DNA from 3 places in the Halomonas sp. AOP7-E1-9 genome. Region 3 is predicted to be linked to each of the others. Evidence: predicted binding sites of a transcription regulator. Region 3 holds the regulator's gene; each other region holds the start of a gene.

What was found. The regulator FNR, encoded in region 3, switches genes on or off when oxygen is low (the NO sensors DNR and NnrR bind a similar motif). The targets are predictions, from matches to a motif close to TTGATNTANATCAA.
Region 1: ACT3R4_RS03315 (1,4-dihydroxy-2-naphthoate polyprenyltransferase) is a predicted target of FNR. The motif match lies at 7,761-7,774, and genes of this name have one in related genera.
Region 2: frdA (fumarate reductase (quinol) flavoprotein subunit) is a predicted target of FNR. The motif match lies at 1,357-1,370, and genes of this name have one in related genera.

The regions. Positions count from the first base shown of each region.
Region 1 is NZ_JBQSVC010000003.1:144,421-155,035, reverse strand. It holds gene ACT3R4_RS03345 (transglycosylase SLT domain-containing protein) at 1-139, opposite strand, end outside; gene ACT3R4_RS03340 (aminotransferase-like domain-containing protein) at 271-1,692, opposite strand; gene ACT3R4_RS03335 (APC family permease) at 1,929-3,344, shown strand; gene ACT3R4_RS03330 (NAD-dependent succinate-semialdehyde dehydrogenase) at 3,375-4,826, shown strand; gene gabT (4-aminobutyrate--2-oxoglutarate transaminase) at 4,838-6,109, shown strand; gene ACT3R4_RS03320 (heme-degrading protein HmuQ) at 6,428-6,730, shown strand; gene ACT3R4_RS03315 (1,4-dihydroxy-2-naphthoate polyprenyltransferase) at 6,756-7,682, opposite strand; gene ACT3R4_RS03310 (DoxX family membrane protein) at 7,835-8,335, shown strand; gene ACT3R4_RS03305 (isochorismate synthase) at 8,352-9,746, shown strand; gene menD (2-succinyl-5-enolpyruvyl-6-hydroxy-3-cyclohexene-1-carboxylic-acid synthase) at 9,752-10,615, shown strand, end outside.
Region 2 is NZ_JBQSVC010000003.1:131,821-142,435, reverse strand. It holds gene ACT3R4_RS03290 (anion permease) at 1-1,140, opposite strand, end outside; gene frdA (fumarate reductase (quinol) flavoprotein subunit) at 1,488-3,275, shown strand; gene ACT3R4_RS03280 (succinate dehydrogenase/fumarate reductase iron-sulfur subunit) at 3,272-4,024, shown strand; gene ACT3R4_RS03275 (fumarate reductase subunit C) at 4,035-4,436, shown strand; gene frdD (fumarate reductase subunit FrdD) at 4,433-4,852, shown strand; gene menB (1,4-dihydroxy-2-naphthoyl-CoA synthase) at 4,894-5,754, shown strand; gene menC (o-succinylbenzoate synthase) at 5,754-6,710, shown strand; gene menE (o-succinylbenzoate--CoA ligase) at 6,729-8,132, shown strand; gene ACT3R4_RS03250 (MFS transporter) at 8,226-9,446, shown strand; gene ACT3R4_RS03245 (PhzF family phenazine biosynthesis protein) at 9,600-10,457, opposite strand; gene ACT3R4_RS03240 (hypothetical protein) at 10,471-10,536, opposite strand.
Region 3 is NZ_JBQSVC010000002.1:110,937-121,551, forward strand. It holds gene ACT3R4_RS02155 (putative nucleotidyltransferase substrate binding domain-containing protein) at 1-871, shown strand, start outside; gene ACT3R4_RS02160 (DNA polymerase III subunit epsilon) at 880-1,473, shown strand; gene ttcA (tRNA 2-thiocytidine(32) synthetase TtcA) at 1,657-2,568, shown strand; gene fnr (fumarate/nitrate reduction transcriptional regulator Fnr) at 2,555-3,307, opposite strand; gene hemN (oxygen-independent coproporphyrinogen III oxidase) at 3,370-4,797, opposite strand; gene ACT3R4_RS02180 (sulfite exporter TauE/SafE family protein) at 4,882-5,607, opposite strand; gene ACT3R4_RS02185 (heavy metal translocating P-type ATPase metal-binding domain-containing protein) at 5,604-7,460, opposite strand; gene ACT3R4_RS02190 (alpha/beta fold hydrolase) at 7,605-8,342, shown strand; tRNA gene ACT3R4_RS02195 (tRNA-Val) at 8,431-8,506, shown strand; tRNA gene ACT3R4_RS02200 (tRNA-Asp) at 8,566-8,642, shown strand; tRNA gene ACT3R4_RS02205 (tRNA-Asp) at 8,681-8,757, shown strand; tRNA gene ACT3R4_RS02210 (tRNA-Val) at 8,797-8,872, shown strand; tRNA gene ACT3R4_RS02215 (tRNA-Asp) at 8,929-9,005, shown strand; gene ACT3R4_RS02220 (GlcG/HbpS family heme-binding protein) at 9,096-9,497, opposite strand; gene glcF (glycolate oxidase subunit GlcF) at 9,527-10,615, opposite strand, start outside.

The DNA of each region.
Region 1 (10,615 bases), on a different contig from region 3:
TGCTCTGGTCTTGTGGTGGGTTGGGGGCAAAGGTCGCACAGCCAGAGAGCAACAACATACACGCTAACCCTACCGCGTTGCGCAGAGTTAGCAGTGAAGATGAAAGCGTAGCGTTAGAATTATCAACAGGGCGGAGCATGCAGAGTTCCTTGTGGATAACAGCGTCATTGATAACAGGGCTATTGATAATCGTGTTATTGATAGCCGCCAACACTAATACTGTTTAAGGGCTAGAGTTTATACGTACTAAAATCAGATTGTTATTGGTCGTTAGCGTAACAGGATTTCCAAACAGCGGCGCAGCCGCTGAGCCTCCCGTGCCAGCGTTTCGCCTGACAACATACCCACGCCCATTACCAGGCCCGTACGAAGATCATGCCTGGCACACACAGGGCTTAGCGGGCGCACAATTAAATGCTCCTTAAGTAACGCCTGAGCAAGCTGCACGTCGTTGATAAAGGACTCAAACTCTATGCACAGACTAATTGCACTGCTGGGTGGCGAAATACGCCGTACAAAGGGGAGCGTGCGTAGCTGGTCGTGCACCACCTGCTGTCGGCCAAGATAATCGCGCTGAATACGGCGGCACCAAGCATCCAGGTCACCATCGAAAATAAATTGGGCAAGCACGGCTTGATCCAGCATGCGTCCCTCACGAAACAGCTCGCTGCGCAGGCGATTCATGGGCCCTGATAACTGGCGGGGGACCACCAAATAGCCCAGCCGTAGTCCCGGGAACATCATTTTGGAAAAAGAGCCAACCAGAAAGTGACGCTCAGACTGTGGATCAAACAGCAGATTGGTATGGTCGTCGCGGCTGAACTCGTAATCATCTTCAATGATGTACGCAGGCGCTAACGCATCACATAGGCGCTGCTTGTCGTGGGCACTGGTAGGCACACTGAGCGGATAGTGGTGGGAGCCGGTGAGATAAGTAAGCTGCACAGGGCCAGACGTTGCGGGCAGGCTATGGCCTTGGCCGGGCTGCCACGGCAACATTTCAATATTTAACCCTGCAGCGGTAAATACGTTGCGAGCTCCCCAGTAGCAGGGCGATTCCATTATCACGGTATCTCCCACATCCGCCAAGGCCACGGCGCACAGTTCAATGCCGTTGTGCGTTCCGTCGGTAATAATAATCTGATCAATGTCGCAGCGAATATTGCGCCAGCGCTCCAAAAAATCGCGTATCGCACGCTTTAACGGCCCGTAGCCGCCGGTCGAGTAGGAGAGCAGCAAGGCGTTTTGCGGCACGGTCACACTGGCATACAGCTGGCGCCACTTACGCATGGGGAACTGGGCGATATCCGGGATGCCGGGCACAAAAGCCCCGCTTTGGATAAGGCTGGCGCCTGGGCTGTGGAGCACTTTCTGCGCACGTTGGGAAAGCGGGCGTTCCTGATGAATAAGTACAGCAGGTTTCGTCGTTGGTTTTCGGGTCCAGGTGCCTTGGCCATGAGCCGTTTTAAGCAACGCTTCGTTGAGTAGCGTATTGATCGCTAATGCCAGCGTCTGACGGGCGACACCCAAGCCTTCCGCTAACTTGCGGTGAGCCGGCAAGCGCATCCCCGAAGGCCACTCCTGGGTAATCGCATAGCGCAGTGCCTGTTCGATACGCACCTGCTTGCTCAGCCGTTCAGGTTGAAGTGCATAAAGATGCACAAGTTGGTGCACGACCTGTTCACGCTCCATTAAAAGCCCCTTTGCCGCCTTCAAAAGCCCTAATAGTGCCGGCTTTCAAACGATTAACGCGAGTCGATTGCGCACCAATATGGTGCAAGCTAAAAGTGGTCTAGTTAAACACAAAAGTGGTGTATACGCGTTCTGCGTCCAGCCTGCTAGCGTGTTTAGATACCGTTTAAACGGTATCAGGATACTGCGCCATAGAGCGCCAACGACAACATCCAATAACCTGCAGGACTCTTGCCATGAACACTCCCTCTTCTGAACAGGATAAGCTCGTCCGGGTACTCGCCCGTGGTGATGTATTGGCACTCGCCTTTGGCGCCATGATTGGCTGGGGCTGGATCGTTCTTACCGGCACGGCAATTCAATCGGCTGGCAGCCTGGGTGCTATTTTAGCCTTTATCGTGGGCGGTTTAGCCATTGTACTCGTGGGTCTGACCTACGCCGAACTTGCCTCCGCCATGCCCAAAGTGGGCGGTGAGCACGTTTACAGCTATCGTGCCCTGGGCCATTTGCCCTCCTTTTTATGCACCTGGGCGATCATTCTTGGCTACTTAAGCGTGGTGGCGTTGGAAGCCGTCGCACTGCCCTCGGTTATCGAACACCTAGCGCCTAATTACGCCGTTGGGCACCTGTGGACGATTGCCGGCTGGGAAGTAAAAGCCACCTGGGTGGCCGTAGGTGTAGGCGGCTCACTCGCCATGATGCTGATCAACTACTTTGGCGTTACGACCGCCTCGCTGGTACAGAAGGTGGTTACCGGCATGATTCTCCTGGCGGGCGTGATGTTTGTGACTGGTGCCTTGTTTGAAGGTGAAACCATCAACATGCTGCCGCTTTTTGCCCATGGCGATAACGGCACCGTAGCTGGAATCATTGCGGTGCTGGTCATGGTGCCCTTCCTGTTTGTGGGTTTTGACGTGATTCCCCAGGCCGCAGAAGAGATCAATCTTCCTTATAAGGCCATCGGCAAGGTGCTGATGCTCTCGGTCATTCTGGCGGTCGTGTGGTATGCGCTGATCATTCTGGCGACCAGCCTTGCGCTTGACAGTTCTGAGCTTGCCGCAAGCTCCTTAAGTGTACCGGACGCCATGGGCGCGCTATTTAACGCTCCCTGGGCCAGCAATCTGATGGTCATGGCCGGTATCGCGGGCATCATTACCAGTTGGAACGCGTTCTACATTGGCGGCTCGCGGGCCATCTATGCGCTGGCTAAAGCCGGCATGCTGCCGGCCCCCTTTGGCAAGCTGCATCCACGCTATAAAACGCCTACCAACGCTATCTTTCTGATGGGCTTTCTTTCCTGCATCGCGCCATTCTTCGGCCGCCCGGCGCTAGTGTGGATCGTTAACGCCGGAGGTCTAGGCATCGTGATCGCGTACCTCTTTGTAGCCATCTCCTTTATGGTGCTGCGCGTTCGCGAGCCGGATATGCCGCGACCGTTCCGTATCCGTCACGGCAAGCTTTGCGGCACCCTGGCCATCATTCTGTCCTTCGGCATGGCCTGTCTCTACCTGCCGGGCAGCCCGGCCGCGTTGAGTGGTGCAGAGTGGAGCATCTTCGCTGGCTGGTCGGTACTGGGCATCGCGCTGTATATCCATGCGCTCTTCACCTATGGCCGCGCCTATAGCGACCGACACATGATGGCGGATCTGTAAGCCGTCCTACGACATTCACAGGAGCATTGCATGAGCTTTATCGAACAGTGGTTGCACGAAGCCGTCCCCGCCCTAGTAGGCGGCGAGTGGCGCAAGAGCACAGAGACCTTTGCCGTGGATAATCCTGCCACCGGCGAAACCATCGCCCGTGTGGCAGAGCTTGGCGCGGAAGATACCCGTGATGCGGTCGCCGCTGCTTATGAAGCAGGTAGCGCTTGGCGCGCCACCCCGGTCAAGCAGCGCTCAGCCCTGCTGCGTCGCTGGTTCGAACTGATCATCGAGCACGCCGATGATCTCGCCCGCTTGATGACGCTTGAGCAGGGCAAGCCGCTGGTAGAGGCCAAGGGTGAAGTCACCTACGGCGCCTCGTTTATCGAGTTTTTCGCTGAAGAAGCCAAGCGCATGGCCGGGGAAACCCTGCCTAGCCACGGCGCCGACAAGCGCTTGTTAGTACTGCGTGAGCCGGTCGGCGTTGTTGCTGCGATCACGCCGTGGAACTTCCCGCTGGCAATGATTACCCGCAAGTGCGCCCCGGCTCTTGCCGCCGGCTGCACCGTGGTGATTAAGCCCGCTGAAGCGACGCCCTTAACCGCACTGGCGGCGGCTTATCTGGCGCTGGAAGCGGGCCTGCCCGCGGGCACCATCAACGTGGTGACCGCCTCCAAACCCGCAGAAGTCGGCGAAGTGCTGACCACCGACCCACGCGTGCGTAAGGTGTCGTTTACCGGCTCCACGCCGGTGGGCAAGCGTCTGCTGGCCCAGTGCGCCAGCACCGTGAAGAAGACCGCCATGGAGCTGGGCGGCAACGCGCCGTTTATCGTGTTTGACGATGCCGACGTGGACGCTGCGGTGGACGGTGCTATCGCTTCCAAGTTCCGCAATGCCGGGCAAACCTGCGTGTGCACCAACCGTTTTCTGGTCCAGGACGGCATTTACGATGCGTTTATCAGTAAGCTCACCGAGCGCGTGAAAGCGTTGAAAGTAGGCGATGGCCTGGCAGACGGCAGCGTGATTGGTCCGCTGATCAATCAGGCCGCGGTCGATAAAGTGCAGCACCACGTGGACGACGCCATGCAGAATGGCGCCCGCCTTATGTGCGGCGGCGAGCCTCATGCAGCCGGCGAGCGCTTCTTTACGCCTACGGTACTTGCCGATGTGACGACCGCCATGGCCGTGGCCGATGAAGAAACGTTTGGCCCCGTCGCGCCCGTGTTCCGGTTTACGCGCGATGAAGAGGCCATCCAGATGGCCAACGATACGCCGTTCGGCTTGGCAGCCTACTTTTACGCCACCGACTATCGCCGTATCTGGCGCACCATGGAAGCGCTTGAGTACGGTATGGTTGGCGTTAATGAAGGCTTGATCTCGACCGAGCTGGCGCCGTTTGGCGGCGTGAAGGAGTCTGGCCTTGGCCGTGAAGGCTCCCATCACGGTCTCGATGAATTTACTGAATTGAAATACGTCTGCGTCGGCGGCTTATAAGGGGAATGAACATGACTAATCACGAACTGAACGAACTCAAAAACCGCTATGTGGCCAACGGCGCAGCGACCCCGAATACGGCCTTTGCCGAGCGTGCTGAAAACGCCGAGCTTTGGGATGCCGACGGTAACCGCTGGATAGACTTCGCGGGCGGCATCGGCGTGCTCAACCTGGGTCATCGCCATCCGAAAATCGTTGCCGCGGTTGAAGCGCAGTTGCACAAGGTCATGCACACCAGCGCTGCGGTCATCTCCTACGCGCCTTATGTGCAGTTGTGTCAGAAGTTGTGTGAACTGACCCCGGTACGTGGCCCCGAGCGTAAAGCCATGCTGGTCAACACCGGTGCCGAAGCGCTGGAAAACGCCGTGAAGATTGCCCGCGCCGCCACTGGCCGCACCGGCATCATCACTTTCGATGGTGCCTTCCACGGCCGCACCATGATGACGCTGGCCATGACCGGCAAGGTGCTGCCCTACAAGAACGACTTTGGCCCGATGCCGGGCGACGTATTCCGCGCCCCGTTCCCGAATCCGCTGCACGGCATCAGTGAAGAGGCGTCACTCGATGGCATTCGCACGCTGTTCAAGACCGATATCGCCCCGCACCGCACGGCGGCCATCGTGATCGAGCCGGTACAGGGCGAAGGCGGTTTCTATATTGCTTCACCCGAGTACCTACAGGCGCTGCGCGCGCTGTGCGACGAGCACGGCATTCTGTTGATTGCCGATGAAGTGCAGTCTGGCTTTGCGCGCACCGGCAAGTTGTTTGCGCTGGAGCACAGCGGTATCGAAGCGGATATTCTGACCACCGCCAAGAGCCTGGCCAACGGCATGCCGCTGTCTGCTGTCGTGGGTTCGGCCAAAGTAATGGATGCCTCCGGCCCCAACTCGCTGGGCGGCACCTACAGCGGTAACCCGCTCTCTTGCGCCGCGGCGCTGGCGGTGATCGAAGTGATCGAGGAAGAGAATATCCTTGAGCGCAGCGCGCAGATGGGTCGCCTGTTGGCTGAACGTTTTGGCGTATGGGAAGAGCGCTTTCCCGCCGTGGCGCACGGCCGCCAGCTGGGCGCCATGGCGGCATTCGAGCTTTTGGATAGTAACGGAAAGCCCGACACCGACTTGACCGGCGCACTCTGCGCCAAGGCGCGCAAGAATGGCCTGATTCTGCTTTCCTGCGGCTTCTACGGCAACAGCATCCGTATTCTGGTACCGTTGACTGTGTCAAGTGAGGTGCTGGAAGAGGGCTTGAGCATCATCGAGCAGTCGCTGGAAGCGCTTGGCTAATACGCCGCGTTAGGCATGCATCTATAGCCCGCCCCCGCCAACAGCATTCGCTTGCTGGGGGGGGGGCGGGCTAGGGCATCAACAGACGACAGCCAATCCGCTGGCTGCCACCTGCCGACCAGGCAACGAGAAGGTTAATCCAGAACTTCAGGCTTGTTGGCATCTGCTGGTGTTGGCAGATAATAGAGCGTGGGCACTATCAGCAGCGCAAGCAGTTTTCTTCACAAGCCTAAGCTGTTCGTTACTTGATGGTGACGTTACCATCAAGTTGTCGCCGCGTAACTAACTTGGCAGGACCAACCCAGCAGGAGAGTTGTCATGTATATCGCAATGAACCGTTTTCAGATTGCCCCAGGCCGCGAAGAGGATTTTTTGGAGGTGTGGCGTAAGCGTGATTCGCACTTGAGCGACGTGCCCGGTTTCAAGCAGTTCAACATGTTGCAGGGCGCAAGCCAGGAAGAGCACACCGTGTTTATTTCCCACAGCGTATGGGAGTCGGAAGCGGCTTTCCGCGCCTGGACCCAGTCAGAGGCGTTTCGTAAGGCTCATGCGGGCGCCAAGTCACCGGAAGGTATCTACCTGGGGCCGCCCAAATTTGAAGGGTATGAGGTCGTGCTTTAAGCACGGGGCAAGCGGCTTGGCCTCTTTAATAGAGCGCTAGGCCGAGTGAGAGCAGTACACTGTAAATCAGCGTCGATAGCGCGGTTTTTTTCAGCATGCCGGTAAGCGTTTCACCGTCGGTAGTGTGGTGTAGCGTTCTGGCAGCGTCTGCTAACGGTTTGGCAACCAGCAGGCAGCTCCAGCTAAGCCAGGGGGCGGGCAGTGCGACCAGATAAATCACGGTGAGCAGTAGCGCCATTGCCAGCAATATCCAGTGGTAGGTAATGGCGTTAGCGCGGCCCAAGCGCACCGCCAAAGTGATCTTGCCGTTGCGCGTGTCACTTTCGATATCGCGCACGTTATTCACGTTCAATACAGCGGTTGCCAGTAACCCGCAAGCGGCCGCGGGCAGTAGTGTAAGCCCGTCCAGTTGTTGTGCATGCAGGTAGTACGTGCCGAGCACCCCTAACAAGCCGAAGAAGATAAAGACCGCAATATCTCCCAGCCCCCGGTAGCCATACGGCGTGCCGCCCAGCCCTACGGTATACGTGACCGCGGCCAGCAGCGCGGCAGCACCCAGAAGAATAAAGATGAGAATGGACGCCCACTGATTGCCAAAAGCCGTCAGCAGTAGCAACAGTCCACACAGGGCGGCAACGACCGCCATCACCACCATTCCACCGCGCATAGCGCGAGGGCTCAGTAACCCTGACGAGACAGCGCGAACCGGGCCTATGCGCTGGTGATCATCCGCCCCCGTCGCCGCATCGCCGTAATCATTGGCCAGGTTTGAAAGCACTTGCAGGGCAATCGCCGTTAGCAGGGCAAGGAGTAGCACGCTCGGATTAAACCCTTGTGCGTGCGCCGCAAGGCCTGAGCCAAGCAGGATAGAGGCACATGCCAAAGGCAGCGTACGAGGCCGGGCCGCTAATAACCAAACCTGGAACGGGCGGTGCTTGTCGGGTTGATCCATTGCTTCGGTGTCCTGGTCGTGATGACGTTAAATGACTAAAAGGGCGTGCGTAGCTATGTATTATTAAGTGCTAAAAAGTAGACCTGCGTCAAAAGAAGCAGCGGTGTCTTATCACAAACTATTGTTAATCCCTCTTAACAGGAGTTAATTTGATGATCGGCGACTTATTTAGACAAAGCAAATATGCAGCGCTTGTTTGGCTAGCCTTCCGGCTTTATCTTGGGATTACCTGGCTCAGTTTGGGAATCGGCAAACTGACGGGCGGTTTTGATGCGCAAGGGTTCCTGAGTAACGCGGTGGCGAACCCTGTAATGCGGGAAGGGAGCATGGTGTATCCCAACTACGTTGCTTTTTTGGAGCATTTTGCGCTGCCCTATGCGGGTATGTTTAATGTGGTGATCCCGCTGGGGGAGATACTCGTGGGGTTGGGTTTGATCGTGGGGGGGCTGACCTCTTTTGCAGGCTTCTTCGCTATTGTGATGAATATGTCGTTTCTAATGGCGGGTACGGTCTCCACCAACCCGTGGATGATTGCGTTAACCTTTTTCTTACTGGTAGCGGGCGCGAACGCTGGCCATTTTGGGGGAGACCGTTGGGTCTTACCCTATATCAAACAGAGGCTGGGCATTACGCGCCGCACCCGATTTATCTGAGACGCGGGGCCACTGATTGTCTGAACACATGCGCTGGGTAACAGGCAGCAGCGTCGCTTACGGGTTGGCGCATATGAACAGCCAGAGCGCTGTCGCTGAGCTTATGGACCGGCTTGATGCATTGTCTGTGCCGTCCATCCAAGGGGTTATACGCCTGAGCGTGCCTTGCCGCGTTGATAGCCTGATGGGATGGTTGGACGCGCAAACGGTTTTTCCGCGCGGCTACTGGAAAGCGCGAGACGCTGGCGCACCGGAGTACGCGACGCTAGGCATGGTGAGCGTCACCGATTCGCTTGAGACACTACAGGCCGACCTTGCCAAACTCGCAACCTTGCCTGGTGAGCAGCCGGACTATTTCGGCGGCATGGCGTTTGATGCTACGTCGCCCGGCTGGGAAAATTTCAAAAATTGCTGTTTTATATTGCCGCGTGTTGAACTTAAGCGCTCACAACAGGGGGCGCTACTGACGCTCAATTTGCGCTTTGACGACCGTTGTGGCGACCTTGAAATAGCCGAAGCACGCGTCTTTTTAGCCAGTCTCCAGCAAGAACAACCGCTGCCCCCTCTGCGTCCGCATGCCTATTTACGTTATGACTCCCCTGCCCAGCAGGCGTGGTCAGCGTGGGTGTCCCAAGTGGCCCACGCTGATCAGCTGTGCCATACGCCCAAAGTGGTGTTATCGCGAGAGACGCGTTTGGTTATCGCGGATGACGCATCGAAAACGCCATCGCCCTGGGCGCTGCTGGGCTGCTGGCAGGCAGAGGCGGCGGCGTGCTTTCAACTGGGCATTCAGTGGGATTCAGAGACCGCCTTTATCGGTTGCCCACCGGAGCGCCTTTATCAGCGAGAAGGTACGCAGCTGGTAACCGAGGCGCTAGCGGGTACCACCCATCGTGGCGCTGATGCACGAAAGGACCAATACCTTGCCGAGGCACTGTTGGTAGATACGAAAAACAGCCTGGAAAACCAGTGCGTTTATGAGGATATTCTTACCCGGCTTGAGCCCTTGTCTCGCGATGTTCAAGCCGGGGAGACCCATGTTCTTAAGCTGCGCTCTGTGCAGCATATCCGCCGCCTTATTCATGCCGAATTGCATCACACGGTGACGGACCAGGCGCTGCTTGCCAGTTTGCCGCCTACTCCAGCGGTAGGCGGTGTTCCTCGTGCATCGGCGCTGGCGTTTATCCGGCAGCACGAACATCACCAGCGGGGTTGGTATGCGGGTGTATTTGGCCGGGTGAGCCTGGCCAGTACGGAGCTTGCGGTGGCGATCCGATGCGCTCATATCGGCGCTAATGAGATTCGCCTTTATGCCGGTGCGGGCATTGTCGCGGGCTCTCAGCCTGATGCAGAGTGGCGTGAGCTGGACAACAAAATTGCCGACATTATGTCGCTGCTCAACATGGGGTAATACCAATGACCGCGAACGCCATGCCGCGCGGCTTTTCGCTTCAGCACGCTACCTTTAACCATGTGTGGGCCGCATTGCTGCTTGAGGAGCTTTACCGCTTGGGCATGCGCGACGTTGTGCTGGCGCCGGGCTCACGCTCGTCGCCGCTCACCATGGCGGCCAGCGAGCATGCCGGGCTTCGCTGCCACTGCCATTTTGACGAGCGTGGCCTGGCCTTTATGGCACTGGGTCTTGCGCGCGGAAGTGGCCGCCCGGTAGCGGTTATCACCACCTCGGGCACGGCGGTTGCCAATCTGTATCCTGCCGTCGTAGAAGCCAAGCTAATGGGTGTGCCGCTGGTAGTGCTCTCAGCCGACCGCCCTATTGAGTTACTGGATAACGGCAGTAACCAGGCCATCGACCAGCGCGACATCTTCGCTCGTCATACCGTGATGCATCACGATCTTCCGCCCCCTGGCCCTGAACTGAGCGCCGCGTTTCTACTCAGCACCGTTGATCAAACTATTGATCAACAGCAGCGTACGCCAGGCCCTGTGCATTTTAACTGCCGCTACCGTGAGCCTCTTTACCCTGGCGACCAGAGAGAGGATGCCACGGATTATCTGGCGCCTCTCGGAAGCTGGCTGACCTCTTCAGTGCCGTGGAGCCAGTGGGTATCCAGTACGCAAGCGCCCGCGTTTTCTACCGAGTGGGCGGATTTTTCGTGTCAGCGAGGCGTTATCGTGGCGGGATGTATAGATGACCCGCACCAGGCGCAGCAGGTGGTGACGTTATCCCGTCGATTAGGCTGGCCTCTGTTGGCGGATCTACAAAGCCAGGTACGTTTTGACCGCCAAAACGTGATCCATTTTGACCTGGCGCTGCACGAT
Region 2 (10,615 bases), on a different contig from region 3:
GACGGGATTAAAGTGGCTGATTTGTTCACCCACCACGCCACCAAACCAGTTGACGAATCCGACCTGGCTTAGCCCGCCTGCCAGCGCCACCAGCGTTGCAAACCACACAAAGGTATTCCAGGCGGCTCGATTGTCGAGGATATCGTTCCAGCTCACGATGCCGGTCAGCAACATGCAGCAAATCACCACCAGGCCTACCAGGGAGGCGGACACAACATCGCCCGCAAAAATCCACAGCAGTAGCGCAGAGACGACCATGATGACCAGCAGTATCTCGTTGCGAGTAAGCGCCCCCAGTTTGTTCAGCTCATCCCGCGCCCAGTTGGACACTTCTTCACCGGCTTTCACTTCTGGCGCGCAGAGCCAGTAACAGAGCAGAGGGACCAGCAACAGCAGCAGAATGCCAGCGGGCGCTACGGCGATAAACCACTGCCCCCAGTTAATATGAATACCGGTAGCGCTTTCTGTCAGAGCAATGGCCAACAGGTTGGGGGCAAGCGCGGTTAGAAACAGCGAGCTGGTCACACAGGTAGAGGTGATCGCTGTCCACATCAGAAAACTGCCCATGCGCTTCATGCTGGGGTCATTGGGCTGGGAGTCGTAAAGCGGCGGCAGATTGCGAATGACCGGATAAATGGTGCCCCCGCTACGCGCCGTGTTGGAAGGTGTAAAAGGCGCTAGCACCGCATCGGCGATCATTACCGCGTAGCCCAACGTTAATGTGCGCTTGCCCATGGCCTTGACCAGCCAAAGTGATATGCGCCTACCTAGCCCGGTTTTTTCATACCCCAGCGCGAACATAAACGCGCCAAAAATCAGCCATACTGTCGAGTTGGTGAAGCCCGAAACTGCCCATGAAAAGGCCTGGTTGGCAGCATTAAAGCCTTCGGTCGCTAGCTGTTCGGGTGAAAACAGCACCCAGCGGGAGAGCAGCGCCACCAGGGTCACGCCGATTAACCCAATGACCGCGCCTGGCAAGGGTTCAAAAATCAGCCCCACCACACAGCCCAAAAAAATAGCGAAGAAGTACCAGGCGTGAGGGGCAACTCCCTCAGGCGTGGGTATCAACGCAACGATAATGGCCACTACAAGCGGCGCCAACAACTTCCAGTCAAATGCCGATTGCACACTACTGTTCATATCAAGCTGCCCCTCTTTTGGGCTGCGAAAGCAGCCGAATCTCTTCACTGCTATCGTGGTTGATTTTCATCTGCTTGCGGTTACATACGTTGCAGAGAATGGCGATAGCGACTAATAGTTAAAAATTGTAGTTGGAATTCTTTATTAAAATTAATAAATGAGAAATTAAACGTAACTACTCTTGTTAAAGCATCGCCTGTCTTAAAGGTGTATTTCTTGATATGCGTCAATAGAGCTTGGCATGCGGGGATAGCACGTACCTGGAGTGTGATAAGTTCAACCAAAAGACACCGCATCGAAGCGTGTCGCCACTACCGCCTTTGGCCTGGCTACAGAAAGGGAGCATCATGCAGCATCGAGATTTCGATATCGTGATTGTGGGTGGAGGCGGCGCAGGCTTGCGTGCCGCTATCGCCGCGGCAGAAAGCGCTAAGGCACAGGGCATTTCTCAAAGCATCGCTCTGATTTCCAAGGTCTATCCTATGCGCTCCCATACCGTTGCCGCTGAGGGCGGTGCGGCGGCAGTAACCAGCGAGGAGGATACGTATCAGGCGCATTTTGACGACACTGTGTCGGGTGGCGACTGGCTGGTTGAGCAAGGCGTGGTGGATTATTTTGTGCATCATGCCTACCAAGAGTTGGTGCAGATGGAGCGCTGGGGCTGCCCCTGGAGCCGCAAGGAGGATGGTAATGTGCAGGTACGCCGCTTTGGCGGCATGAAAACCGCACGTACCTGGTTTGCCGCCGATAAAACCGGCTTTCACATGCTGCATACCCTGTTTCAAACCTCGCTCAGATATTCCCAAATTGAGCGCTTCGATGAGTATTTTGTCCTTGATCTTGCCGTGCACGAAGGGGCCGTTATTGGCGTCATTGCCCTTCAAGTGGCCACCGGCGAGCTTATTCTGCTGCGCGCCAAAGCCGTGATATTGGCAACAGGAGGTGCCGGGCGCCTGTTTCGCTTTAATACCAACGCAGGGATCGTGACTGGCGACGGGATGGCGATGGCCTATCGCCACGGTGTGGCGCTTAGGGACATGGAGTTTGTTCAGTATCACCCCACGGGCCTTCCCGGCTCCGGCATTTTAATTACCGAAGCGTGTCGTGGCGAAGGGGGTATTTTGCTCAACAAGGATGGCTACCGCTACCTTCAGGATTACGGGCTGGGCCCGGAAACCCCACTGGGCAAGCCGGAAAACAAGTACATGGAGCTGGGCCCTCGCGATAAGCTCTCACAGGCCTTTTGGCAGGAGCAGCAGGCGGGCCGCACTGGCACCTTTGGCGATAGCGATGTGGTCTATCTTGACCTGCGCCACTTGGGCGAAGCCTACCTTCTTGAGCGCCTGCCCTTTATCTGCGAGCTGGCTAAATCCTACATTAACGTTGACCCGGTCAAAGAGCCGATCCCTATCCGCCCGGCGGTGCACTACACCATGGGCGGTATTGAAACCAATCCCTACTGTGAAACGTCGGTTGCCGGGCTTTATGCGGCGGGTGAATGTGCCTCTGTTGGGCTGCATGGTGCTAATCGCTTAGGCTCCAACTCGCTCACTGAGCTGCTGGTGTTTGGCCGTTTAGCAGGGGAGCAGGCAAGCCAGCGCGCGGCGCAAACCGAGTGGGCAGACACGCACCTTCTGGAAACCCAAGCTGCCCATCAGCAGGCAAAACTAGCGCATCTTTGTGATGGTGAGGGCAGCGGCGAGACGTGGGTGACGCTTAAGCATGCCATGGTGCAGGCCATGGAGAGTGGCTGCGGTATTTATCGTACCGAAGAGGGTATGCGGCAGTCGTTGGGGACGATTCGTGAACTGCGGGCGCGCTATCAGAAGATTCGTGTCAACGACACCAGCAAAATATTCAACACAGAGTTGCTTGAGTGCATTGAGCTTGGCTACGGGCTGGATATTGCCGAGGCATCTTGCCTTGGTGCACTGGAGCGGCGTGAGTCCCGTGGCGCTCACCAGCGCTTGGATGACGGTATGCAAACGCGCGATGACATTAACTACCTCAAGCACAGCCAGGTGTTTTATCAAGGCGATGCACACGCTCGGTTGGCATGGCAGGAAGTAGACGTGCGTTTTTCCGCGCCCGCAGAACGTACCTATGGGGATGCGTCCAAGGGAGGCAAGGCATGAGTACTCAGCAGGTATCCACCCGGCGCATCAGCGTCAAACGCTATTTACCCGACAACTCTACCGAGCCCTATTGGCAGGAGTATGAGCTGCCAGTCGACGACAGCACCTCATTGTTGGATGCGTTGAATCACATCAAAGAGCAGCTCGACAGCACTCTGAGCTACCGTTGGTCGTGTCGCATGGCGATCTGTGGCTCCTGTGGCGTTATGGTGAATGGCGTCCCCAAGCTTGGCTGTAAGACCTTCCTGCGCGACTTCGACGATGAGATCCGCATTGAACCATTGGCGCACTTTCCCGTGCAGCGCGACCTGGTGGTTGATATGGAGATATTCCTCGATCACCTGGCCGCCGTTAAGCCCTATCTGATAGACGACAACCCGGTAAAGCCTTTTGACCCGAAGGCGCCAGAAACCTATCGCCAGTCGCCCCGGCAGCTTGCCCGTTACAAGCAGTTCGCTAACTGTATCAACTGTGGGCTTTGTTACTCCGCTTGCCCGCAGTTTGGGCTTAATCCTGAGTTTATTGGCCCAGGAGCCATTGCGCTGGGGCATCGCTATAACCTGGATAGCCGTGACCACGGTAGCACGCAGCGAATGGACGAATTGAACCGTCATGAAGGCGTATGGAGCTGCACCTTTGTGGGCTTTTGCTCAAAGGTGTGTCCCAAACACGTTGACCCAGCGGCGGCTATCAATCAGAGCAAAGTGGCGTCCGCTAAGCACACGCTAATTGCGCTGTTTAAGGGCTAGGAGAAAGGGTATGGATAAGTCGACATCGCAACGCTTTGTGCCGTTAAAACGTAACTGGTGGCTGAAACTCCGCTTTTTTAAACTCTATATGCTGCGTGAAGCGACGGTGTTACCGCTGGTTTTTTTCCTACTCTGCCTACTGGCGGGCATGGTCGCGCTGCTCCAGGGCCCAGATAGCTGGCAACGATGGATCGCCTTTATGGGATCTCCCATCGTTTTGCTGCTCAACCTTTTGGCGCTAGCCGCCAGCCTGTTTCACGCGGTGACCTTTTTTGTGCTGTTTCCTCGCGTTATGCCGCTGCGCATCGGTAACTACCAACTACCGGATAAGGCGATTGTGGCGGGACAGTGGGCGGGCGTTCTGGCCGTACTGCTGTTGTTCATCTGGCTGTTTGGGAGGGCGTCTGTATGACTAAACCAACCATGAATGCGTCAGGCGCGGGCAGTCAGCGCACGAATCAGCTTCCCCACCACCAGGCCTACGATGAGTCGCTATGGTGGGGACTATTCAGTGCAGGCGGCGTCTGTTTTGCCGTGTTACTGCCCTCTGCCATCCTGTTTTTTGCCGTGCTGCTTCCCTTGGGCTGGCTACCTGCCGACGCGCTCAGCCATGAGCGGGCATCGCGACTGCTATTCAGCGTGCCAGGCTTTCTGTTTGTTGGCGCGGCGGTCTGTTTGCCGCTTTTTCATGCCGCCCATCGCCTGCGCCACGGAATGTTTGACCTTATTTTGGGCCGCGACACCACCAATAAAAAGCTGATGTATGGCGCTGCGGCGCTGTTAAGCCTTCTGGCACTAGGGCTGGCCGTGGCAGGTATGTTGCGCTAAGCCCGAAAGACGCCAATACCTAATGAATCAGGGAACTTTGAATGATCCACGGACTTACAGAAGCGGAACTCTATCAACCGGTTGAGTGGCAGGACCACTCCGGCGACTACCAGGATATTCGGTATCATGTCTCTAAAGAGGGCATTGCACGCATTACCATCAACCGCCCAGAGGTGCGTAACGCCTTTCGCCCCTTGACGGTTAGCGAAATGATTCAGGCGCTTGGTCGCGCACGTCACGATAGTCGCGTCGGCGCGATTTTGCTCACCGGCGCAGGCGATAAAGCGTTCTGCTCCGGCGGTGATCAGCGCATTCGCGGTGACTATGGCGGCTACCAGGATGAGCAGGGTGCTCATCACCTGAACGTGCTGGATTTTCAGCGTGATATTCGTACCTGCCCCAAGCCGGTTGTCGCCATGGTGGCAGGCTACGCGATTGGTGGTGGGCATGTGTTGCATCTTATGTGTGACCTGACCATTGCGGCGGATAACGCGGTTTTTGGCCAGACCGGACCCAAAGTAGGCTCTTTCGACGGCGGCTACGGTGCCTCGTATATGGCGCGCATTGTGGGTCAGAAAAAAGCCCGCGAAATCTGGTTTTTGTGCCGCCAGTACAGCGCTGCGCAAGCGCTGGAGATGGGCCTGGTCAACCACGTGGTGCCGCTGGATGAGCTTGAAAAAGAGAGCGTGCGCTGGTGCCGGGAGATGCTGCAGCACAGCCCAATGGCGCTACGCTGTTTGAAAGCGGCACTGAATGCCGACTGCGATGGCCAGGCCGGGCTGCAGGAACTAGCGGGTAACGCCACTATGCTCTATTACATGACCGATGAAGGCCAGGAGGGGCGTAACGCGTTTAATGAGAAGCGGCCCCCGGATTTCTCACGTTATCCGCGTAACCCTTAATGCCATTAGCGCTTTACCGCTACGCGCTGCCACTTCGCCAGCCGCTGCTGTTTAACGGCCAGCGGATCACGCAGCGAGAAGGGCTGCTGGTGTCGATTAACGGGCAGTGGGGTGACATTGCGCCACTGCCTGGTTTTTCAGCAGAAACCTTAACCGATGCCGAGACCGAAAGCAGGGCCTGCCTAACCGCCTTGAAGCGCGGTGAAGAAGCAGTGCCCACGCTCCCCTCGGTACAGTTCGGGTTCGACTGTGCACAGCACGTTTGGCCCCCACATTGTCCCGCCGCGTTAGCGCCTTACCCACTATTACAAGGCGAGCCCGTATCGCTGATCGCGATGCTGGATAGCGCGTTAGACAACATACGCAAGGGCGGGCAGCCGCCACCTTCGCGCCTCAAACTCAAGGTAGCGCGTTACGCAATGAGCGACGAGCTAGCGCTGATCGCCAATCTGGCTGAAAAGCTGCCCGCTACCCAACTGATTCTGGATGCCAACGGCGGCTGGACAAGGGAAGAGGCCACGCGGTTTTGTCGACAGCTACCGCGTGAACAGATCGACTACCTGGAAGAGCCCTGCTCCACGTTTGCTGACACCATTGCCGTGGCCGATGCAGCGGGTGTGAAGATTGCGCTGGATGAAACGTTGTCACGTAACGCGCCCTGGTATTCCCATCCTCATATTGCCGCCCTGGTGATTAAGCCTACATTGATAGGCGCATTAAGCGCTTGCGAGGCACTTGTACAGCGGGCGCGGACAGATAATCTGCGGGTGGTTATTTCCTCAAGTTTCGAGTCTGACCTTGGCTTGGGTTTGCTGGCTCGGCTGGCCTGCCAATGGGCGCCCGAAGAACCACCGGGGCTGGATACCGGAAACTGGCTGGCTGAACGGGTAACCACCACGGCAGGTGATGTCGTTGCCGGGCGCTTGACGTGCCTCTATCAAGATATGCAGGAATAACCAGGAGCGTGCCGCGTGATGCAACCTTGCCCCATTAACTATTGGGCCACTGAAACTCCGCAGCATATTGCGCTACACAGTGGCTCAGTGACGCTTACCTATCGAATGCTCGATAGGCGTATCGCCGCGTTGGCGCGACAGCTGGCGCAAAAGGGGGTTCAGCCTGGGGACAAATTAATGGCCCCGGCCAAAGGCGCATTGGCCTCGTTATTATTGGCCTGGGCTTGTCTGCGTGTCGGGGTGGTTTTCTGCCCGCTTAACCCGGCCTTTCCAGGCACCCATCAGCACGCGCTTGCCCAGCGCCTGCAGGCCAGCCGCATTTGTTATACGGAAGGCGAGCAGGGTGACGCGCAGGTAACGTCATCGGCTCCAGCGCCGATTACCCTCGATTTTTCCGAAGAGTTAATGACCGAACAAGCGGTGCAGCTGAATGCCGATCAGCGCTGTAACACGATTTTTACCTCGGGTTCCAGCGGCATGCCTAAGGCGGTACTGCACCGGCTGGGGAATCATTTGGCCTCGGCCAGAGGCTCGGCGACCTTAATTCCGGTTGATCAACAAAGCGGCTGGCTGTTGTCGCTACCGCTGTTTCATATTGGCGGCTACGCGATTCCCTTTCGCGTATTTCTCGCAGGTGGCCGGGTCATTCTGGATGATGGTGATGCGCCGCTGGCTGCACGCCTGGAACAACAGCCTATTACGCACCTTTCACTGGTACCCACTCAGCTCTGGCGCTTATTACAAGCGGGCTTTGACCCCGCCAGGACACAGCTGCGCGAACTGCTGTTGGGCGGCGCGGCAATCCCCGCACCGCTGGTGGCACACATGACCTCGCTGGGGCTGGCGCCAAAAGTTAGTTATGGGCTATCTGAAATGGCAAGCCAGGTCTGTACCGGTGCTCCCTCGGCACCAGGTGTTGTCGGCAAGCCACTTCCGGGGCGCGATGTTCGGATCATCAACAATGAAATACAGGTGCGGGGCGATACCCTGTTTAGCGGCTATTTAAATAACGGTGCGCTGGACCCAACCCTAAATGATGAGGGTTGGTTTGCCACTCGGGACAAGGGGTATTTCAATTCTGCGGGGGAACTGGTGGTTGAAGGGCGGCTGGATAACGGCTTTATCTCCGGCGGTGAGAACATTCAGCCGGAAAGCATCGAACAGCGGTTGGTGGATCACCCTAGCGTCGCCCAAGCGCTGGTGGTTGCTGTGCCACACCCCGAGTGGGGTGAGCGCCCCGTTGCCTTTATTGATTGGCAGGCGCAAAGCGGCGAAGATCAGGCCCTGGCCCGTTGGGTGCGCGAGGCGCTGCCGGGCTTTATGGTGCCCGATGCATGGTTGGCGTGGCCCTCGGTGAAAGGGCTAAAGCCCTCACGCACGCACTTTGCCAAACTGGCCCAAGAGCAGTTGGCGGTGATATAAAACGCATCCATTAACGTTCGTTGGCTATGTGAGTTTCCATTCTCGACTCGCCTTCTGAGAAGGTGGATCTCTTTATTTTTGATAAGGACATTTATGAGCTCTTCTCAAGCGTCGGATACGCGGCGCGCAGGCGTATTTTTAGGGGCGGCGCTTGCTTTCATGATCACCATGGTGGGCACCACGCTGCCCACGCCGCTTTATCCGATCTATCAGCATGAATTTGGTTTTTCGGATCTGATGATTACCGTCATCTTTGCGGCGTATGCGGTGGGGGTCATTTCAGCGTTATTGATTACCGGGCAATGGTCTGATCAGCTAGGGCGTAAGCCGCTGCTGCTTGCCGGGCTTTTCCTGTCAGCGGTAAGCGATATCGTATTTTGGCAAGCCGATGGGTTAGGCATGTTGCTTACCGGCCGCGTACTTTCGGGGCTTTCGGCGGGTATCTTTACGGGTACTGCCACCGTGGCTGTCATGGAGCTGGCACCACGTTCCTGGGGGCGCTCCAGCACGTTGGTTGCTACCGCCGCCAATATGGTCGGGTTAGGTGTCGGGCCGGTACTTGCGGGGGCGCTGGCCGTGCTGTTTGCGGCACCGTTGGTGCTGCCGTTTGCTATTCACTTCGCGTTAGCGTTGGTAGCGGTGGTGTGTATCTGGCGAGCGCCTGAAACGGTTACGCGCCCAGCGAATATCAAGCTTCGCGTTCAAACACCTAAAATCCCTTCTGAGGTGCGCAGCGTTTTTATACCCGCGGCTATCGCAGCGTTTGCTGGTTTTATGGTGTTCGGTTTTTATACCGCAGCAACCCCCGCCTTCCTGGGCCAGCAAATGGGCTACACCAATCATGCACTGATAGGGTGTGTGGCAGGGCTGCCGTTTATCGCCTCGACTGTTGGGCAAATGGGTCAGGGGCGGCTGCCTGAGCCTGGAAGATTGCCGATTGGGTGTGCTGTGCTGCTTGTCGGTGTGCTCATCATTGCGTGGGGGATTGCTTACGAGCAACTGCTGGGTTTCATACTGGGCGCCATTGTTGCGGGCATTGGTCAGGGCATTACCTTCCGGGCGGGCATGGGCGCGATATCGGCGGCCAGCTCCCCTCAGCACAAAGCGGCAACGGTATCGTCTTTTTTCGTTGTTGCCTATGTGGCGATCTCGCTGCCCGTCGTCGGTATCGGCCTACTGGGGATAGTAGCCGGCCAACAAATCACCGCGCTAACGTTTGATCTCATCGTAGCGCTGCTGTGCTGCGTGGCGTTGGTGCTGCTATTGAAGCCACACCGTCTTGGCCGTGGAGCTACTCGCGACGCTGGCCGATGAGCGGTACCGACGTATCAAACTTATGCCGCTTGCGCTGTGCTTTTTGGGTCTCTGCCATAGCGTTATAGAGGATACGCTGCTGATCTTAATGCTGGGTAGGATAACGATGCTTGGATCAATCAGTGAACGATTAGTTGGCTTTCAAGCCGCTTGTTAATCTCTCAAGTAAAGCTCCCCCTTGCCCACCAGTACAGCACTGCCGCCTACCTGAACCAGGCCGTTATACCGGGTGGTTTCAATAACGCTGGCGCGGCCCATTTCAACGCCTTGATAGAGTGTCCAGTGCGTCGTTTCGTTAAGGGTTGCCAAATACCCGGTTAATGCCGCTGCGGCACTGCCGGTTGCGGGGTCTTCGCAAAGGCCATGTTCTCTGGAGAACATGCGGCTTCGAAGCGTAGCTTTTGAGCGATCAGCCGTTTCTGTTGCGTAAAGATATATTTGCTCCGCCCCGCTCGGGGCAACGGTCTCTGCCCATATGGTTGCTGAAATGTGTATGTTTTTTAGGGCTGCGGGGGCGCTCAGCTCGATCAGATGAAACGCCAGCCCGCAGGATGATATAACCGGCGTGCCGATAACCTGATGGGGTTGCAAGCCGAGCAGTGCCGCCGCCGATTGCTGGTCCAGTGTACTTGGCGTCATGCTGGCGGGCCTTGCGGCCGTAAACACGGCTTTCTCACCTGAGTAGCGAATGGGTAACTCGCCTACAGGCGGGTGAAGCACCAGCGTTTGCGTGCGGTTTACCAAGCCAAGCTCGGCTAGAAGCTGCGCGGTGCCGACGGTTGGGTGGCCGGCAAACGGTAGTTCCTGGGTGGGCGTAAAGATCCGCATCGGGTAGTGGTTTGGCTCAATAGGCGCACTTAAGAACACCGTTTCGGCAAGATTAAGCTCATTGGCGATTGCCTGCATGGTGGCTGTTGTCAGCCCGTCGGTGTTTAAAAAGACGGCTAGCTGATTGCCCGAAAAAGGCTGATCGGTAAATACGTCCAGCAGATAATATTCAGCGGTTTTCATATCGTTCTCCTTCTCATAATGTGTGCTTCCAAAAGGATTTACGACCCTCCTTTTGTGCCTGGGCACGGGTGATACCAATATCTCTTAGCAGCCGGTCAGCAACTGGCGGCGGCGGCTACGTTCGCGGTGGGCGCATATTTGAGAACGTAGCTGAGCCA
Region 3 (10,615 bases):
GGCGGCCTTGAATGGCCGGATTATGAGCAAGGCCTGGGATTTTGTTATCAATGAGGAGCATCATCAGCATAGCTGCCTGATGGTGATGGGGAGTGAAGGGCGCGGCGAGCAAATTTTGAAAACGGATCAGGATAACGGTCTGATTTTAGACGACGACGCCCAGTGGCCAAGTGTCGCCGATGATATGCAGGCCTTAACCGAGACGCTCATAAAACTGGGTTACCCGCCGTGCCCTGGTAATATCATGGTCTCTAACCCCGAGTGGGTTGCCAGCGTTTCTCAGTGGAAGAAGCGTATTGCTCAATGGGCCAACGTGCGCGATGGCGATAGTTTAATGAAACTTGCCATTATGCTGGATGCTCATTCAATGGCAGGGAATCCATGTTTACTTGAAAGCGTGCGCGAGGCGCTATTTGCGCGCTGTGCCCATGATGAAATTCTGCTTTCCTACTTTGCGCGTGCGGCTCTGCGTTTTTCAACACCGCTGACGCTTTTTGGTTCGCTTAAAAAGCCTCAGCACGGTATCGATATCAAAAAAGGCGGCATTTTTCCGATTGTCCACGGTGTACGTACCATGGCGCTTGAGCGGCGCATCAGCGTAACCTCGACGCTGGGCAGGTTGGAGGCACTGGTTGATGATGGCCGCCTTGAACGGCGCACAGCTGATGATTTAGGAGAGGCACTTTCACTGTTGACCGAGCTGCGTCTTAAACAGCAACTTAGCGGGCAGGATATGGACGATGCGCGCTCCAATCACGTGGTGGTGCAAGAGCTCTCGTCACTTGAGCGCGATTTATTGCGCGAGTCGCTACATATCGTTAAAGACTTTAAACAGCGCCTCTCCTATCGTTACCATTTAGAGTATTCATGAGCAGCGCTATGCAAGGCAGCAAAAAAGGCATGGCACTGCTGGGGCAAACGCTGCGCAGAATGTTTAAGCGTGAGCGAGATCGGCGCCGCTATGCGAATTCGCCTTACGCCTGGCTTTTCCAGCCCTATATGGGGGAAGAGCTAGTGGCGCTGGCTTGCGAATCACTACCCGGTGAAACGCCGGTATTAAGTGTGGCTGCTGTGGTACTTAATCAACAGCAAGTGCACACAAGCCAGCATCAGCAGCTTTACAATCCCGCCACGGCGGTACCCCTCTGTGCCGAGACACTGCATGCGTTTACCGATTTTATTGGCAACCGGCCGCTGGTCGGGTGGCAACTGGACCAGCAGTTTTGCATGCTTAATAGAGCCTTTAGAGCGCACCTCGGGTTTGGGCTACCTAATGTTCAGGTCGATGTGGCCAAACTGCATCAACGCCAATTGCGCCGTTTACACCCGTTAGTGGAGTCTTCCCAACCGTTTTCCGAGGCGTTGGCCTGCTGGCAAGTGCCTACTATCTCGACCCAGAGATTGCTAGGTAAAGCCACCGCAAGCGCCTTGCTGTATATGCGCTTACAGCGTGATATGACGCAGTCGGGTTAGCTTCTAGCGTAGTGGTGCCTGTGCCGATGGCCGTATTGATAACCGTATTGATAACCGTATTGATAACCATAGTGATGACCGTAGTTATGATCATAGTAACGACGTGATTTTGCCAGTTGGGTGAACGGCGGGAGTATTGTTAGAATAGCGGCTGCTCCTTCTACCATTGGCAGTGCTTATATCATGCAACACCTTGATCATTTTGACCCCGCCGCGGCAACCGTTGCACCGACGCCTGACCTGCAAGGCCAGCCGGCGCTTGAGGATGCCAAACAGAAACGCGAATTCAACAAGTTGCAAAAGCGGCTGCGGCGCGAGGTAGGTAATGCAATTATCGATTACCAAATGATCAATGAAGGCGATCGGATCATGGTCTGCCTGTCGGGGGGGAAAGACAGCTACACCATGCTTGAGATTTTACGCAACCTGCAGCGCAATGCGCCGGTGAATTTTTCACTGGTGGCGGTCAATATGGACCAAAAGCAGCCTGGTTTTCCTGAGCATATACTGCCCCGGTATCTGGAAAAACTCGGCGTGGAGTACCGCATTCTGGAGCGCGATACATACTCGGTAGTGAAAGAAAAAACGCCGGAAGGCAAGACAACTTGCGCGCTTTGCTCGCGGTTAAGGCGCGGGTCGCTTTACGGGTTTGCCGAAGAAATCGGCGCCAACAAGATCGCCCTTGGCCATCATCGTGAAGATATTCTGGAAACGCTGTTTCTGAATATGTTCTTTGGCGGCAGCCTGAAGGCAATGCCGCCCAAGCTGCTTTCCGATGACGGCAAGAATGTCGTGATTCGTCCGCTGGCCTACTGTAAAGAGGCGGATATTGCGGAGTTTTCGCGCCTGATGGAGTTCCCGATTATTCCCTGCAACCTGTGCGGTTCGCAGCCGAACATGCAGCGTCAGGTCGTTAAGGAAATGCTGGCCGAGTGGGACAAAAAGTATCCGGGGCGTTTGGAAAGCATGTTTAAAGCGGTCACTAACGTCGCGCCTTCGCAGCTAGCTGACCGCGACCTGTTTGACTTTGCGGGACTGGAAGCCAAACAGGAAGCACTCATGGCGGGGCGTATTGAAGCATTTAACGTGAGCTAATCACCGGCTCTTCCTCTTCAGCAAGCGCTATAAGCCGCTGCATATCGAGGATGTTAACCTCGCGCCCTGAGACGGCCACCACGTCTTGCTGCTGAAAACGGCTCAAGATACGGCTGACCGTCTCAACCGCCAGCCCCAGATAATTGCCGATATCCGCACGCGCCATTGAAAGCCTAAAGCTGTAAGGCGAGTAACCCCGACGCCGAAAACGCTCTGAAAGCGTCAGTAGAAAACTGGCCAGCCGCTGGTCGGCGGTTTTGCGCGACAACAGGCGCATCATGCGCCGGTCATCGCGAAGCTCCTTGCTCATACTGCGGTACAGCTGACCACGAAGCTCCGGCAGCTCCTCTGAAAGCAGGTCCAGCCGATCAAAGGGAATTTCGCAGATGGTGGTGGTTTCAAGGGCAATCACGCTGCCTGGGTAGTGCTCTTCGTCAATGCCGTCCAATCCGACAAGCTCGCTGGGCAAAAAGAAGTTAGTGAGCTGATCGTTGCCATTACCTTCGCTGGTTACCTGTTTTAGGCTGCCTGAGCGAACGGCATACACACTGGTAAAACGGTCGCCTTGACGAAACAGTGTTTCGCCCTTTTTCAGCGGTGCTCGGCGTCTGATGATGGCATCAAACTGCCCCATGCCTTCAAGCTCAAGCGCTAGTGGAAGGCAAAGCGAGCTTAGGCTGCAGGTCTGACAGCGTGCTTCTTGAAGAAGCGAGCGTCGTTGGCTTGTCGAGGGTAGCATGACTATCTCCCTGTTTCTCTTTTGCCTAAATGGCTATCTACCGCAGGCGTTGATGCCGCCGGTTAAACGATTCTTGAGTAGCGTTGGCCTGAGTGCCCCGGAAGGTAAGCATCAAACGCCATGGCCAGTTGGCGAATCAGTAAACGGCCCATTGGCGTCGCCTCAAGCGTATCATCCAAGCGAACGATTAGCCCGTCCTGTTCAGCAGTGCGTAGGCTTTCCAGCGCACTGGCAAAGTAGTCGTTGGCGTTAACCTGCCATTGCCGGCTAACCGCTGCTAAATCCAGGCGCATATCGCACATTAAACGTTCGATAACGTCGGCTCGTATTAGGTCATCCTGATTTAATCGTACGCCTTTCACGGTAGCCAGTCGACCTTGATCCAGGTTCTCTTCGTAGCTAGCCAGGTCAGTAGGGTTTTGCGCATAGCTATCGCCTATTCGGGAAATAGCTGACACGCCCAGACCGATAAGATCGCATCTGGCATGGCTGGAGTAGCCCTGAAAATTGCGCTGTAGGGTGCCGTTGGCTTGGGCAACCGCCAGGCTGTCATTGGGTTTGGCAAAGTGATCCATCCCAATATGTTGATAGCCCGCAGCGGTCAGCATGTCGATGGTCGTACGCAGAATCGAAAGCTTTTCATCCGCACCTGGCAGGTCATCCACGCTGATACGTCGCTGAGGCTTGAAGCGTTCAGGCAAATGCGCGTAATTAAACACGGATAAACGCGCCGGATTTAACGCGATCACCTGTTCAAGCGTCTTGGCGAAGCTCCTTTCCGTTTGAAAGGGCAGACCGTAGATTAAATCCAGATTCAGCGAGAGAAAGCCCAACCGGTGTGCTTCATCCATTAGTGTTTCGGTAAGCACGCGAGGCTGATGACGGTTAATCGCCTTTTGAACGCGTGGGTCCAGGTCCTGTACGCCAAGGCTCAGGCGGTTGAAGCCCAAAGACTGCAGGTGGCGCAGGGTTAAAACATCGGCTTCGCGCGGGTCGATCTCAATGGCGTAGTCACGCTCTGGTGCGTTTGAAAGACCGAAGCGTGCGTCCAGGCGGTCAATCAAGTCGCCCATCTGCTCCAGTGAAAGAAACGTAGGGGTGCCTCCGCCCCAGTGCAACTGATTGACAGGGCGCTTTGTATCCAGATGACGGGCCGTCAGGACCATCTCACGATCTAGCCGATAGAGATACGACTCGGCCAGGGCGGTGTTCTTCGTGGCAATTTTATTGCACGCGCAATAAAAGCAGATTTTGCGACAAAACGGGATATGGACATAGATGGAGAGCGGGCGCTGGCTTGCGTTGCTGCGCTCAATGGCCTGGGTCGCATTTTCGGCGGTAAACCCTTCGTGAAAGGCCAGCGCCGTCGGGTAGGAGGTGTAGCGTGGGCCGCTTTTATCATAACGGCGCAGCAATGCGTCATCCCAGCGGGTGCTGGATGACGCGGTAGCAGTAACGGATGAGGGGACAGCCGTGGCACATACAGGCATGAAGAGGCGCTCCGGTAGCTGAAAATACGTTTTAAAAGCTACCGATAGGCTAGAGAACATAGCGCTGTAGTGCGTTGCGCCAGGTCAATGATTGGCGTGTGAGTGTCCGCCTGAATGCCCACCTGAGTGCATGTTGAGTGCCCAAAGCTGCCATACGGCAAAGCCGATAATGACGAGCGCAGCGATGGTTCTTGTCGCGGGGTGACGAATAAGATGTTTAAGCTTGCGTGCAGCAAGTCCTGTGGCCAGTAGTGTAGGCAGGGTGCCCAGGCCAAAAGCGCCCATTAATAAAGCCCCTTGAAGCGGCCGGGCCGTCGCCAGGCTCCAGGCCAGCATTGAATACACCAGCCCACAGGGCAGCCAGCCCCAAATGGCGCCTAGCGCGCATGCCTGGGGGAAATGAACCACCGGCATCAAGCGTCGGCCCCAGGGCTCAAGGTGACGCCATAATCGTTTGCCCACGGCTTCCACGCGCAAAAGCCCTTTCCACCAGTTAGCAATATACAGCGCCATGAGAATCAGCATGAGCGCTGCAACGCCTTGCAACAACTGGCGCGCCAGCAGTGAGGGCGAAAGCACGGTGCCCAACGCGGCTACCAGCGCGCCTGCCGTCATGTAGCTTAATATTCGGCCCAAGTTGTAGCTTAGCAGTAGGCCGCCCATACGCGCCGAGCTACGCATGCTGGGCGGAATGGCAAAGGTTAATGCGCTCATGACGCCTCCGCACATGCCGATGCAGTGGGCCCCGCCCATCAATCCAAACACGAACGCGGCGATAAGCGGAGGAAGATCAAGCCCGGTCGGGTTCATGGCACGCCTTTGACTGCTGAAGTGGATAAATGGGAGGTGGATACGTTGGAAGTAGATAGCCTGTGTGAAAAGCGTAGCGTATTAGCAATGACGGCAAGCACACTGACGCCAGCGCCCGTGATGGCGCCAAACGGCGATAGAACGCCTACTGCCGCCAGGCAAAGCGCTATCACGCTGATGGAGGCCGCCATACCCATTGAGTGTTGTATGCAGCGCTGCGTGGCGCGCGCAATGCCAAGGGTTTCTACGGCGCGCCCGCTTCGTGGGCTGAGTATGACCACGTCTGAGCAAGACGCTATCGCCTCGTCTGCTGCCTGCGTTGTTGTGGCCAATGAAAGCAGGACGCAAGGATTCGTCATCACCACGCCTCGTGTGCGTAACTGCTGGTAAGCGACCGTCAGCGCCGCTGGGGTTGCCAACGCCAGTGCGCAAGGACTGCCTGCTATTAGCAGAGAAAGCAGTACATCCAATGCCAGTAGCGGTTTAAACCACCACCAAAGGGCTGCCACGCTCAGCGTTATGATAAGCAGGCCAGCGGTCCATTTGTGCACGCTGCGCGCGTTAATACTGGCCAGGTGCTTCCCAGTAAAAGCAGCGCCAACTAGGGCGCTTAGTACTGCAATACGGGTATGGGCAGGCGGTTGGACTACGTTAATCACCAGCGGGTTTTCGAGGTTTTGGCAGCCTGCCAGCACGCTATCTCCTTTCGCGTAACTCACCGGGAGCGGTTCGCCGGTGAGCTGTGAGGTGTTCAGGCTTGATGCGCCTTGCTCGATAATGCCGTCAGCAGGTATCCGCTGCCCCGCGTTCACTACGATACGATCACCTGGGCAAAGCTCACACGCGGGTAAAATTCGCTCGCTTTTATCGGGGTTACGCCGAATGGTTGTGGCGGGTAGGGCTCCTTTAAATGTGTCTTGAGGGCTTCTTAAAATGGGTAATGATCGAGCGCAGCCAAAAAGCAGTAACAGCGTTGTGAGCAGCGCAATCATGCCAACGTACATGCCAACGTTGTGCTCCCCTGTGTGAAAAAACGATGCGTAGCCGCTGGCCAGGTAAGCGCAGCCCAGTGCCAAGGTAATGGGCACGGCCGGACCCAACAAGCCACGCTTTATATCGGCAAGCGCTTGTCGAAAAAAAGGCGGCGTGGCAAACAGCATGACAAGCGTTGCCAGTACCATGGGAAGCCAGTGAAGCAGCGTAGTAGTATGCGTATTGAGATCCCCTCGTACTTCACTCGGCAAAAAAAGCATGAGCAGCGTGATACCGAGAAGGCACGCCCCCGATACTCCCAGCCGCCAGGCACACAGGCGTTTTTTATAGCGCACGCGTTCCTGTGCAGGGTCTGGCTCAAAAGGCAGGGCGCTGTAGCCAATGCCGGCAAGCTCGGCCAGTAGCTGGGAAAGCTTAAGCTTGCTGGGGTGCCAGCTAACGTGAAGGCGATGCCGTGATAAATCGACGGCACTTGAAATGATGCCTTTCAGCGCATTTAAGCGATGTTCAATTAACCAGCCACAGGCATTGCAGGTAATACCTTCTACCGCGAGCGTAGCGCTTAACTGGTCACTGTCGACGCCAGGGGGCAACGTTTTCCGGAATTTTGCCTCAAATTCAGGGCTGTCGAAATACGCCCATGCATCGCTATCGAGTGTCTCTCCGGCAGGCGTTTCGGGCAGCTCAGTGCGCTGCTGGTAATAGCGCGCCAGGCCGCCCTGTACAATGGCATGGGCAACGGCCTCGCAGCCTGGGCAGCACAACGGGTACGTGGTATCGCCCAGCGTTATATGCCAAGGCGCATTGCTCGGAACAGGGCTGCCACAGTGGTAACAAGAGGAGGCCGATAACGTTGTCATGGCTTCGCTGCCCGTGCTTTAAATAACCGTATCATCAACGCTTTATCAGGTAAGAGTGTTTCCTTAAGGTAGCAGCCATCGGAAAACTCTTGAATGAATAGTGAAGGTTTAGCGGATTAAAATGCCAGGAGAAAGAAAACAGTGATGCCAGACGCTTATGCAGGATATTTGCCCCTTCCACCAGACGCGCTGGAAGATGTCTTGGCGAAAACTGAAGCCCCCGGCTTCTTTTTGGTGGAGGGGCTTGGGCCGCTGGCAGTGGTGGGGCGGGCGCGTATCGGGCGAATTTTATGGGCGCATGGCGCAGGTGCTGGGCATCAGTCATCTTTTATGCAGCGCATGATCAATGGGCTGGCAGCCCAAGGGCTTCAGGTGTTTGCGATTGACTTTCCCTATATGCAGCAGATTAATCAACAGGGTAAACGCCGCCCGCCACCGCCGGTTGCTCACACGGTAGCGCATTTTACTGCCTGGTATCGTCTGCTTGCGCCATTAGCGGCATCGCCACTGTGGGTGGGCGGAAAGTCGATGGGCGGACGAATTGCGACGATGTTGGCCAGCCAGCAGGCTTGCCCTGGTGTTATCGCCGCGGGCTATCCGTTTCATCCGCCGAAAGCGCCTGAAAAACGTCGGTTAAGTCACTGGCCTGATATTCACTGTCCGGTATTGGTACTGCAAGGCGAGCGTGACCCGTTTGGTACGCGTGAAGAAGTAATTGGCTATCCATTAACGCCTCAAACCAGGCTTGACTGGCTAACTGATGGTGACCATGACTTTAAGCCACGGCGCGCTTCTGGATTAAAACATGAGTTTTTGATTGACGAGGCGGCCTCACTTGCGGCATCCTTCGTCCGCGCTCATGGAACGCCTTCGGGAATGTGAGCAACGCGCTGGTTTAAATCACAAAGTTTAAACATAACGTGTTGACATTCAGCGAGGCTTCTGTAGAATGCAGCGCCACGTGACCAGCGGGTGGTTAGCTCAGTTGGGAGAGCACCAGCCTTACAAGCTGGGGGTCACTGGTTCGAACCCAGTACCACCCACCATCGAAAGATGGCCTGGAAACGTAAAGCAGTACCAAAGTAATATCAGCATGATGTAATGCGGACCGGTAGTTCAGTTGGTTAGAATGCCGGCCTGTCACGCCGGAGGTCGCGAGTTCGAGTCTCGTCCGGTCCGCCATCATCATACGGTTTACTTTGTAGCAGTTATCGCTATTCGGACCGGTAGTTCAGTTGGTTAGAATGCCGGCCTGTCACGCCGGAGGTCGCGAGTTCGAGTCTCGTCCGGTCCGCCACGATAACTTGCAGATTCGTTGATTAAAGATCAACACCCTGGGTGGTTAGCTCAGTTGGGAGAGCACCAGCCTTACAAGCTGGGGGTCACTGGTTCGAACCCAGTACCACCCACCATTTAAAGTCCTTTTAAATGGTTGTCATTGTAATACCGCGTTAAGTGCCTTATATGTGGACCGGTAGTTCAGTTGGTTAGAATGCCGGCCTGTCACGCCGGAGGTCGCGAGTTCGAGTCTCGTCCGGTCCGCCATTAAGCACCTTCGGTTTATACCGAACGAATTCTAAAACCCCGGATCATTGATCCGGGGTTTTTCGTATGTGCACGGGTTGGTTACGCCAGTCAGGCAACCGCGCTAACACCTGCCTTGGCAATCTGGACGTCCTGCTCAGGTTTTACACCGGAAATGCCTACCGCGCCGATCACTTGCCCATCGACGATCACCGGAACGCCACCTGACAATAAGCCAGGGAAGGGCGCGGAAACAAATGCAGTGCGGCCACCGTTAATCATCTCTTCAAACACCTGCGTTTCCTTGCGGCCAATAGCGGCATTACGCGCTTTATGAGAGGCGATTTCCGCGCTAAAGGGCGCGGCTCCATCCAGGCGACGTAGCGCCAGCAGGTGGCCGCCATCGTCAGTGACCACAATCGTCACCGGCCAGCGGTTGTTGTCCGCTTCTTGTTGCGCGGCATCAAGTATCTTGTTGATATCGGTAAGCGTCAGTACGGCTTTGGTTTGCATGGCATTTCCTGTTGGTTGGTTAATGGATGTTATTGAGCAAGTGCGGCGTCTACCACTTCGACCCAGTGACGAACCGGCGTCCGGTTCGCGCCTGCCAGGTGCGTTTGGCAGCCAATATTAGCCGTTACGATAAGCGCTGGGTTGCCTGCCTCCAGGGCATTGAGCTTATTGTCGCGCAGCTGTGTGGCCAGTTCCGGCTGGGTGACCGAGTAGGTGCCCGCTGAACCGCAGCAGAGATGAGCATCCTGCACCGGGGTCAGCGTAAACCCTAACGTGGTTAATACGCCTTCAACCGCGCCGTTAAGCTTCTGGGCGTGTTGTAGCGTGCAGGGGCAGTGAAAGGCCAGCCGCTGAGTCTCTTTTACCTGAAGGGCGTCCAGGGGTTCCTCGCGAAGTATCTCAACAATGTCTTTTGCCAGCGCACTGACTCTCTGGGCCTTTTCAGCATAGCGCGGGTCATCCTTGAGCATATAGCCATACTCTTTGATAAATGCCCCGCAGCCACTGGCCGTTTGAACAATGGCTTCCGCTCCTTGCTCAATATGTGGCCACCAGGCATCAATATTGGCGCGCATGCGTGCTCGGCCGTCATCCTGGGCGTTGAGGTGAAAGTCAATGGCCCCGCAGCAACCCGCTTCTGTGACGGGCGTTAAGCTAATATCCAGTCGGTCCAGCAGCCGCGCTGTGGCGGCGTTGGTGTTGGGCGATAACCCAGGCTGCACGCATCCCTCTAGCATCAGCATTTTCCGAGTATGCTGCGTACTGCCCGGCCGTTTGCCGGCATCAACGGGCGCGGCTGGCATTTTATTGCGTAGCTTGCCTGGCACCAGCGGCTTGAAGGTTTGGCCCAGTTTAAGCAGCGCCTTGAAGCGCGTTGGCTCCACCATCATTTTACGCAGTGCGTAGCGCTGGGCACGCTCGGCTGGCGGGCGCGGTACCCGACGCTCAATTTCAGCGCGGCCGATATTTAACAGCTTGTGATACTCGACCCCGGAAGGGCAGGTCGTTTCACAGTTCTGGCAGGTTAGGCAGCGGTCCAGGTGCAGCCGGGTTTCTGCGGTGACCTGGTCATCGTCGTCGCGGCTTTCCAGCAGCTCCTTCATCAGGTAGATGCGCCC